2 regions of the Rhizobium sp. YS-1r genome follow, and region 2 is predicted to be linked to the other one. Evidence: predicted binding sites of a transcription regulator. Region 2 holds the regulator's gene; the other holds the start of a gene.

Region 1 (5,075 bases), on a different contig from region 2:
ATAGGACCGCTGCATCTCCTCCATGATGGAAATGGGTTCGATGCCTGGAGGCAGCTTTCCGCCGCCGGGTGTGCTTTGCTCAGTCAAATCGGATCACGATCTCTGTTCGGAATCAGTTGGTTGTTTATAGCGGAAAGCGGTTCCGAGCGCCAATTTCCACCGTGGTTTTGAACAGCTTTTGCGGTGTTTTCCGGGCATTGTACAAGACATAGCACCTCAATTTCGAAAACCCGTTGCAGGCTTCCCTAAACCGCGCGCCTGTCCTAACAATCTTCGCATGCGACTGCAAGGATGCAGCGTGACAGGAGAGGATATGGCCACCCCGGATATGCTGGTCAATGCACTGACCACGATGCTTGTGACACTCGATCCACCGGGGCTTGCGCCGGTCTTCCTGGGACTGACCGTCGGCATGACTGCGCTCCAGCGGCGGCATGTGGCGCTTCGGGGATCGCTGATTGCGTTCGGCATCCTGGCCGTCTTCGCTCTCTTCGGCTCGGGCGTGCTCGGCATCCTGGGGATTTCGATCGGCGCCTTTCGTATTGCCGGCGGCCTGCTTCTCTTCTGGATATCCTTTGAGATGGTCTTCGAAAGACGCCAGGAGCGGAAGGAAAAGACCTCTCAGGCGGCAATCACCATCGACCATATCCACAATATCGCGGTCTTTCCGCTCGCCCTGCCGCTGATCGCCGGGCCAGGCGCCATTTCCGCGACCGTGCTGCTTGCCGGAACATTCCCCGGCCCACTTGACCGCGCCCTGCTGATCGGTGTCATCGGCTTGATCATGCTGCTGGTCTACGTCACCCTGCTGATCGCAGAACGTCTCGACCGTTTTCTTGGCGTCACCGGCCGGGCGATCCTCACCCGCCTGCTGGGCGTCATCCTCGCCGCCCTGTCCGTCCAGTTCATCGTGGACGGCGTGCGTTCGGCTTTTCATCTATAGAGCCCGCGACAAAGCGCCGTTTTCTGCTAAAAGCGCTCGCCAACCGGAATGCCATCAATCGGAATCGAAAGTCCATCATGCAACGCACCCTACGCCGGCTTCTGCCCGAAGCCAGCCCCATCAGTACGAGGGAAAGACTGCGCGCCGCTCTCGGCGCTCTGACGGGAATTCTGGTCACGGGGATGATCGGAGGTCTGGCCTTGCGGGCCGACGCATCGCTTCCGGCCCTGATTGCGCCGATGGGAGCCTCGGCCGTCCTGCTCTTTGCCGTGCCGTCCAGCCCGCTCGCCCAGCCCTGGTCGATCCTCTGCGGCAATACTGTTGCAGCGCTGGTCGGCGTGACCGCCGCCTTGCTCATCAATGATCTGTTCGTAGCATCAGCGGCTGCGATCGGTATCGCGATCGCTCTCATGATGACCTTCCGCTGCCTGCATCCGCCGAGCGGTGCGATCGCACTTACCGCCGTACTCGGCGGGCCGGCCATCCATGAACTTGGATACGGCTTTGTCCTCTGGCCGGTCGCAGGCAATTCGCTGGCCCTGCTCGTGCTTGCCCTGATCTTCAACAACCTGACGGGACGCCCCTACCCTCACGCGATCAAGCCGCCCACGACTGATCACGGCACCGCCGATCCCGCTCCCGTTCAGCGCATCGGCTTCACGTCAGAGGACCTCGACGAGGTGCTGAAGGAATATGACGAATTTCTCGATATCGACCGCGACGATCTCGAAACCATCCTGCGGCGAACGGAATTGCGCTCCTATCGCCGCCGCGCCGTCCATCTCGATTGTGCCAGCATCATGTCCCGCGACGTCGTCGCAGTCGCGCCCGACAACTCGCTGAAGGAAGCGCATGACCTGATGCGCGCCCATCATTTCAAGGCCCTGCCCGTTACCAATGACAAAGCCGAGGTCGTCGGCATCGTTACGCAGACCGATTTCCTCGACAAGGCGAACTGGACCAAAGGACGGCCCAGGATCGGCTTCGGCCAACGCCTGCGCCTGGTGCTTTCCGGCAAAAGCGCGCCCAGCGACACGATCAAGGACATCATGACTGCACCCGTCAGAACCGTTAGTCCCGACACGCCCGTTGCCGATGCCATCGTCATCTTTGCCGAGGAAGGACTGCACTACCTGCCGGTCACCCGGAGCAATAATAAACTCGTGGGGATATTATCACAGTCGGATGTCCTGGTGGCGATGCTCGCCGACGGAGCAACCCAAGACGCCGATATGCGTCTAAGCGCCTGAAATGAAACAGAGCGCTCAGGCATCAATCCCTGCAGGTGTTGATGAAAGTCGAGGAAATCCTCGATTCTAGAACGGGATATCGTCGTCGAGATCGCGCGAGAAATTCCCGCCTGCCGGCTGCTGGCTGCCACCACGAGCCGGGCCGCCCGACGGCCGGCCATAATCATCGCCACCACCGAAGTCACCGCCGCCGTAGTCGTTCCCGACGCGATTGTTACCGCCGCCACCGTAACCACCTCGATCGCCACCGCCCTCACCCCGACCATCGAGCATGGTGAGCGTCGAATTGAAACCCTGCAGCACCACTTCCGTCGTATAACGGTCGTTGCCGCTCTGGTCCTGCCATTTGCGGGTCTGCAACTGGCCTTCGATATAAAGCTTGGCGCCCTTCTTCACATACTGCTCGACAACCTTGCAGAGGCCTTCGTTGAAGACGACGACATTGTGCCATTCGGTCTTTTCCCGGCGCTCGCCGGAATTCCGGTCGCGCCAGGTCTCGGAGGTCGCAATGCGCAGGTTGGCGATCGGCCGGCCATCCTGTGTGCGGCGAATTTCCGGATCGGCCCCGACATTCCCCACCAGAATGACCTTGTTCACGCTACCAGCCATAACTCTTCACCTCGTCTCTGCCGCATCCCGCGGACTTAAAACCAATCATGACACTTTAGCCCATCGGCCTCACTCATTGGGCGCCGATGATTTTTAATCCACAGGCAAATTTGTTCTTTATTTGTTCTATTTTATTCCTATAGTGCTGTCAACCGACTCGAAATGGCGCTGCATTGCAGCAAGTTTCCGTCTCGACAGCGACGGATCAATCACTACATAAGGACCTTCGATCCTCCCGAGAGCATGAAGATGAGTGAACTCAAAACCATTTCAATACGTGGTGCGCGCGAGCACAATTTGAAGGGCATCGATCTCGACCTGCCGCGCAATTCGCTGATCGTCATGACCGGGCTTTCCGGCTCGGGCAAGTCTTCGCTTGCCTTCGACACGATCTATGCCGAGGGTCAGCGGCGCTATGTCGAGAGCCTTTCGGCCTACGCACGCCAGTTCTTGGAAATGATGCAGAAGCCGGACGTCGACCAGATCGACGGGCTTTCGCCGGCGATCTCGATCGAACAGAAAACGACCTCGCGCAATCCCCGTTCGACGGTCGGCACGGTCACCGAGATCTACGACTATATGCGCCTGCTCTTCGCACGCGTCGGCGTGCCCTATTCGCCGGCGACGGGATTGCCGATCGAGAGCCAGACCGTCAGCCAGATGGTCGACCGCATCCTCGCCTTCGAGGAAGGCACGCGTCTTTATATTCTGGCGCCGATGATCCGCGGCCGAAAGGGCGAGTACAAGAAAGAACTCGCCGATCTGATGAAGAAGGGCTTTCAGCGCGTCAAGGTCGACGGCCAGTTCTACGAGATTGCCGATGTTCCGGCGCTCGACAAGAAATACAAGCACGATATCGATGTGGTGGTGGACCGGCTTGTCGTGCGTTCCGATATCGGTGCGCGCCTCGCCGACAGCCTCGAAACCTCGCTGAAGCTTGCCGACGGCCTGGCGGTCGCCGAATTCGCCGACAAGCCGCTGCCGCCGGAGGAAACGGCGGCAGGCGGTTCGGCCAACAAATCGCTCAACGAGACACATGAGCGCGTGTTGTTTTCGGAAAAATTCGCCTGCCCCGTTTCCGGCTTCACCATTCCGGAAATCGAGCCACGCCTCTTCTCGTTCAACAATCCGTTCGGCGCCTGCCCAACCTGCGACGGGCTCGGCTCGCAGCAGAAAGTGGATGAGGCGTTGATCGTGCCGGAGCCCGCCCGGACCCTACGCGACGGCGCGATCTCGCCCTGGGCGAAATCCACCTCGCCCTATTACAACCAGACGCTCGAAGCTTTGGGCAAGGCGTTCGGGTTCAAGCTTTCGAGCCGCTGGAACGAGCTCTCGGAAGAGGCGCAAAGGGCGATCCTGCACGGGACCGAGGAGAAGATCGAATTCCATTATGCCGACGGCGCCCGCTCTTACAAGACTGTGAAGACTTTCGAAGGCATCGTGCCGAATCTCGAGCGCCGCTGGAAGGAAACCGATTCCGCATGGGCGCGTGAGGATATTGAGCGCTACATGTCCGCCGCTCCCTGCCCCGCCTGCAACGGCTATCGCCTGAAGCCGGAAGCACTCGCCGTCAAGATCCACAAGCTGCATATCGGCGAAGTCACCGAAATGTCGATCAGGGTGGCGCGCGACTGGTTCGAGGCGCTGCCGGAACACCTGAACGCCAAGCAGAACGAGATCGCGGTGAGAATTCTCAAGGAAATTCGCGAGCGCCTGCGCTTCCTGAACGATGTCGGCCTCGATTACCTGAGCTTGTCGCGCAATTCCGGCACATTGTCCGGCGGCGAAAGCCAGCGCATCCGCCTTGCCTCGCAGATCGGTTCGGGCCTGACCGGCGTGCTCTACGTGCTCGACGAGCCGTCGATCGGCCTGCACCAGCGCGACAACGCGCGCCTTCTCGACACGCTGAAGCACCTCAGGGATATCGGCAACACGGTGATCGTCGTCGAGCATGACGAGGATGCCATCCTGACGGCGGATTATGTGGTCGACATCGGCCCGGCCGCCGGCATCCACGGCGGTACGGTGGTGGCTCAAGGGGCGCCGGCCGAGATCATGGCCAATCCAAAATCGCTGACCGGCAAATATCTTTCCGGCGAGCTCGGCGTGCCCGTGCCGCCCGAGCGCAGAAAGCCAAAAAAGAGCAAGGAAATCAAGGTTTTTGGCGCACGCGGCAACAATCTCAGGAATGTTACAGCCGCCATTCCGCTTGGCGTCTTTACGGCGGTGACCGGCGTTTCGGGCGGCGGCAAGTCCACGTTTCTGATCGAGAC
Region 2 (5,075 bases):
GCATCGAAGATCTCGGTGTTGACCGCCTCGACAGCCTTTTCGACGCCCTTGCCGCCGTAACGCTTGCCGCCGTCACGCAGTTCGACCGCCTCGTGCGCGCCGGTCGACGCGCCGGACGGAACAGCTGCACGGCCAAAAGAACCGTCTTCCAGATAGACATCCACTTCAACCGTCGGATTACCGCGGCTGTCGAGGATTTCACGGGCGATGATATCGGTGATGGCGGTCAAAAGACTCTCCCTGGGCTTGGACGTCAGATCTATATGGTTCGTGTCACTGACCATGTCCCATGGTCAGTGACACGAAAATTACAGTGCAGCCGCTTTTCGCGCTTTTTCAGGCGGGCGCTTCAGGCAGCCTTTGCGACCGCATCGAGGGCAAGCAGCTTTTCCAGAAGCCGTGGCATATCTTTGAGATGCACCATGTTCGGACCGTCAGACGGAGCATTGTCCGGGTCCTCGTGGGTCTCGATGAAGAGGCCGGCGACACCGACGGCAACGGCCGCCCGCGCCAGCGTCTCGACGAATTCCCGCTGGCCGCCGGTGGAGCCGCCCTGCCCGCCCGGCTGCTGGACCGAATGCGTCGCGTCGAAGACGACCGGAGCGCCCATCGCCGCCATAATCGGCAGCGAGCGCATGTCGGACACCAATGTGTTGTAACCGAAAGAGACGCCGCGTTCGCAGAGCAGCACGTTCGGATTGCCGCTCTGGGTGAACTTGGCCAACACGTTCTTCATGTCCCAGGGCGCCAGGAACTGGCCCTTCTTGACATTGATGACGCGGCCGGTTTTCGCCGCAGCGACAAGCAAGTCCGTCTGGCGGCAAAGGAAGGCCGGGATCTGCAGCACGTCCACGGTCTGGGCGACGATGGCGCACTGCTCTTCCGTGTGAATGTCGGTGAGAACCGGGAAGCCGAATTCCTTCTTCAGATCGGCGAAGATTTCCATGGCGCTTTCGAGCCCGATGCCGCGCCTGCCGGAAATCGACGTGCGGTTCGCCTTGTCGAAGGATGATTTGTAGACAAGCCCGATGCCGAGCTTGTCGCAAAGCTCCCTCAGCGCACCCGCCATCATGAAGGCGTGGTCGCGGCTTTCCATCTGGCACGGGCCGGCGATCAGCGACAGGCGGGCATCCTGTGCGAAGACGACCTTGCCGTGCCCTTCACCGACGGAGACGCGCGGATTGGCGGAAACTTCCATGAGACTATTCCTCGAAACCGAACAACACACCCTGGCCGGGCGCCGCCTGGACCAGCACACGGCCTTCCCGGCGGACGAATGCGACGTCATTAGCAGCAAGGATGATCTCTGTCACGGCAAGATCGGCAGTCTTGAAGATGATCGCCCGGCCGCGCAGACCTTCGGCATTCGGCAACGGCACAAGGGCGAATTCCGATTCGAGATCTTGATCCTGCATGACGCGGATGCGTGTGTTCGAAGCGACAAGCTCCACGGCCGCAGCTTCGATCCCGGCTTTCGCGAGCAGCACCTCTTCGAGCAGGGGCGCAAAATCGTCGGGCGATGCGGCCGAAAGAACGATCTCGCTCAAGCCGGTCACCGTATTGGAATGGCGTTCCAGTTCGCCTCGATCGGCCGGCAGCGGATTGATCCGCTGTGCAGAGAACAAGAAGAAATCCGGCGCATGCTCGTTTCCCGCAAAGGCCAGCCGGAAGCTTGCCTCAGTCTCGGAACCGTCCGGCATCTTCACGCCGCGGGAGAATTCCAGGATATCGCCCGCGGAAATCCCGCGCAGCCTGAAACGCGCGTGATCGGCTGCCGCATCGCCCGTGGCAACCGCGAGGGCCGAAAAGCCCTGCCTGTTACGCGCCTTGCGGAAGGCGAGATCCCGGGCGGTGAAGACATTGCCGCGCTTGGCCGCGGCTGCCGCCTGACGCCGGTTGGCGATCGCCAGCGGCTCCAGATAGGCCCCATCCGAGAAAAACACGCAGGCATTGGCCGTGCCGAAAGGATGAAAGGCCTCCGGCGCAACTGTAAATCCGAGTTCTGCCAGTCGCGAACGCGCGACGGCAAGGTCCGCCACCGGCAGAACGAGATGATCGATTAGTCTAGCATTCACGCGAGAGCCCCCAGAATCCGGAATCGCAGCACTACATTGGCAGCGGATCGGCTTCGAGCAAGTGGTGTCGAAAGAGATATGTTGCAGACATCCATGAAGAAAAATCATCATACTTCACGAAAATTTAGGGACTTGCGGAACACATATGGAACATATAGTGTATGTTCTTGATTTGTTTCCGACTCTCAAGGTGCCAAATATGCTCACGCGCAAACAGCAGGAATTGCTTCTGTTCATTCACGAACGCATGAAGGAATCCGGCGTGCCGCCCTCCTTCGACGAAATGAAGGACGCGCTCGACCTCGCGTCGAAGTCCGGCATCCACCGGCTGATCACCGCACTGGAGGAGCGCGGCTTCATCCGCCGCCTGCCGAACCGGGCACGTGCCCTTGAAGTCATCAAGCTGCCGGAAGCCTATCAGCCGAGCCTGCAGCCACGCCGCGGCTTCTCGCCGAGTGTTATCGAGGGCAGCCTCGGCAAGCCGCAGCCGGTCGCTGCCGCTCCGGCCAAGCCCGCAGCCAACGACGATCTCTCCAACGCCACCACGGTTCCCGTCATGGGCCGCATCGCCGCCGGCGTGCCCATCTCGGCGATCCAGAACAACACGCATGATATCGCAGTGCCCGCCGAGATGCTTGGTTCCGGCGAACATTACGCGCTGGAAGTCAAGGGTGATTCGATGATCGAGGCCGGCATCCTGGACGGCGACACGGTGATCATCCGCAACAGCAACACCGCCAATCCGGGAGACATCATCGTAGCGCTGGTGGACGAGGAGGAAGCGACGCTGAAGCGCTTCCGCCGCCGTGGCGCCTCGATCGCGCTGGAAGCCGCGAACCCGGCCTACGAAACCCGGATATTCCCGCCCGACCGGGTAAAGGTCCAGGGCAAGCTGGTCGGCCTCATCCGCCGTTACCATTGATCAATTGCCGAAGCTGTTCCGGGAGCGCCGAGGCGAACATCTTGTTCCGCCAGTCATAGTGGCGATGCCTGCTCCAGGGGCGGTCATGGCCGGCCATGGCGGGGCGAATAGTCCATTGCCGGATGTCGGCTGCGCCGTGCAGGGAAATTTCGAGCGCACCAGTCTTTCGCAAAGCATTGCCGTTGATCATCAATGCGCCGGAGCGGCAGTGATCGAAACGGGCGCGCGGCGCGATGATGATATGGGCGGCATCGCAGGCCGCACCGGCATAACGGCTGTCTTCGACGGAGGCTATGATGGTGCCCCCGGAAGTTTTCACCCCGCAGAAGACACGCGGCTCGCATACGAAATGACCGGCAGGCACCTGCCTGATGCGGGACCGCGCCGTCTCGATTTCGGCCTGCGTCAGCTCGCGGCGCTCCTCAGGCTTCCCATCGGGCGGTTTATCTCTTGCTGATGACACGTCCGGTTTTATGGGATCGCCCAGGAGAAGTGCCCGTTTCCACTGGCCGTAGATGAAATCGGGCGGGCGGGTGCGGTTGGTGGCAATGCCTTCCCTGCCTATCAGGGCAATCATCGTTCCGTCCTCGGAAACGAGAATATCCGGCAGGGGCTTCGATCGTTCGTGCCAGGAGAACAACAATGCGGCTGCAACGAGCGGAATGCCGACCAGCCGAAGCCTGCTTCTCAAAAGGGTCAGCAGAAGAAAACCGGCCGTGGAGACAGGCAGGAACCAGGGATGCTGACGGCCGATACCGGCGTCGCCGCCCCAGGCCGCCACATGTCTTGCTATGGAGATCACCGCTTCCAGGCCGAGACCCATGAGCTTCAGGAAGGGCGCATCGAGCCCGAACGGTACGAGCAGCATGCCGACCAGTCCGGCCGGCATGACCACGAAAGAAATGATCGGCATGGCGGCGAGGTTTGCCGCCAGACCGCCATAGGTCGCAATCCGATGGAAATGCTCGACCGAAAAGATCGCCGTCGACGTGCTGCCGATCAGGGTCGTGGCGAGAATGCCCGCAATGAATTTCCAGGAAGCCAGTACCGGCGTCACCACAGGGTGACGAATTTGCAGCGGTTCCGGATCGTGCTTTTTCGATCGATTTTTCCAGAGCGCATAACCGGCGACCAGCGCTGCGGTCGCCGCAAAGGACATCTGGAAGCTGGGCCCCAGGATTTCCGAGGGCGAAACGGCGATAATGATCAGGGCCGAAAGCGCCACATTGCGCAAGCTGATCGACGGCCGGTCGAAGAAGACTGCGACAAGCATGACCGCCATCATGATATACGCCCGCTCGGCTGAAACACCGAAGCCGGAAATCAGGTAATAGGCGGTCGCCATCAGGAGCGCGCCGGCGGCAGCGATCTTCTTCACCGGATAGGCCTGGGCAAACCCGGGAAAAAACGAAAGGACAGTGCGGACGCCGACGAAGAAGATGCCGGCGGCAAGCGCCATGTTCAGCCCGGAGATCGCGACGATATGGGCAAGTCCGGAAAGCCGGAGCGCCTCGGTGGTCTCCTTGGAAATAGCCCGGCGTTCGTCGGTCACGATCGCGGCTGCGAAGGCGCCCGCATCGCCCGGCACCGTTTCGCGAATATGGCTTGCGATGGCGCTGCGCAGATCGAAAAGCCCGCTTTCGAATTCTGCAATCCAGGCTCGCGGCAACGCCGGGCCTGCCTCCTTATTCGGCACTCCATAGAAAAAGCCGACGGCGCCGATACCATCGAAATAAGAAGAGAAGGCGAAATCGTTAAGCCCCGGCAGTGCAGGACCCGAAGGCGGCGATATGCGTACCCGGCCACTGATCGTCTCGCCGGTTTCCGCAGATTCGTGCCGCGCCCTGGCAAGCAGCGACACCCGCTCCGGAGGGCGTCGGATCTCGGGATTGGCTGTCCGTCCGACGCGGACTAAATAGCGCCAGCGTCCATTCGCATCGATTTCCCGCCGCTCGACCACGCCGGTCAGTTCGGTCGTCACCGGCGAGTCGAGAACGACTGTACTTTGCCTCCATGTTTCCAGCTCCGCGAGCATCATGCCGCCGAGAAAGAGTGCGGCGGCGACCGGGATGATACGT

What was found. Region 2 encodes LexA, which represses DNA repair genes until DNA is damaged. Its sites were predicted from a motif close to TGTTCNNNNTGTGTTCNG; they were not measured.
Region 1: a site for LexA is predicted at 2,914-2,931, ahead of uvrA (excinuclease ABC subunit UvrA). Genes of this name have one in related genera too.

Annotation. Positions count from the first base shown of each region.
Region 1 is NZ_JPYQ01000006.1:106,379-111,453, reverse strand. It holds gene gyrA (DNA gyrase subunit A) at 1-87, opposite strand, end outside; gene JL39_RS04935 (MarC family protein) at 314-943, shown strand; gene JL39_RS04930 (HPP family protein) at 1,021-2,193, shown strand; gene JL39_RS04925 (single-stranded DNA-binding protein) at 2,260-2,802, opposite strand; gene uvrA (excinuclease ABC subunit UvrA) at 3,052-5,075, shown strand, end outside.
Region 2 is NZ_JPYQ01000032.1:79,428-84,502, reverse strand. It holds gene eno (phosphopyruvate hydratase) at 1-230, opposite strand, end outside; gene kdsA (3-deoxy-8-phosphooctulonate synthase) at 350-1,198, opposite strand; gene JL39_RS20560 (VOC family protein) at 1,203-2,075, opposite strand; gene lexA (transcriptional repressor LexA) at 2,275-2,997, shown strand; gene JL39_RS20550 (ComEC/Rec2 family competence protein) at 2,978-5,075, opposite strand, start outside.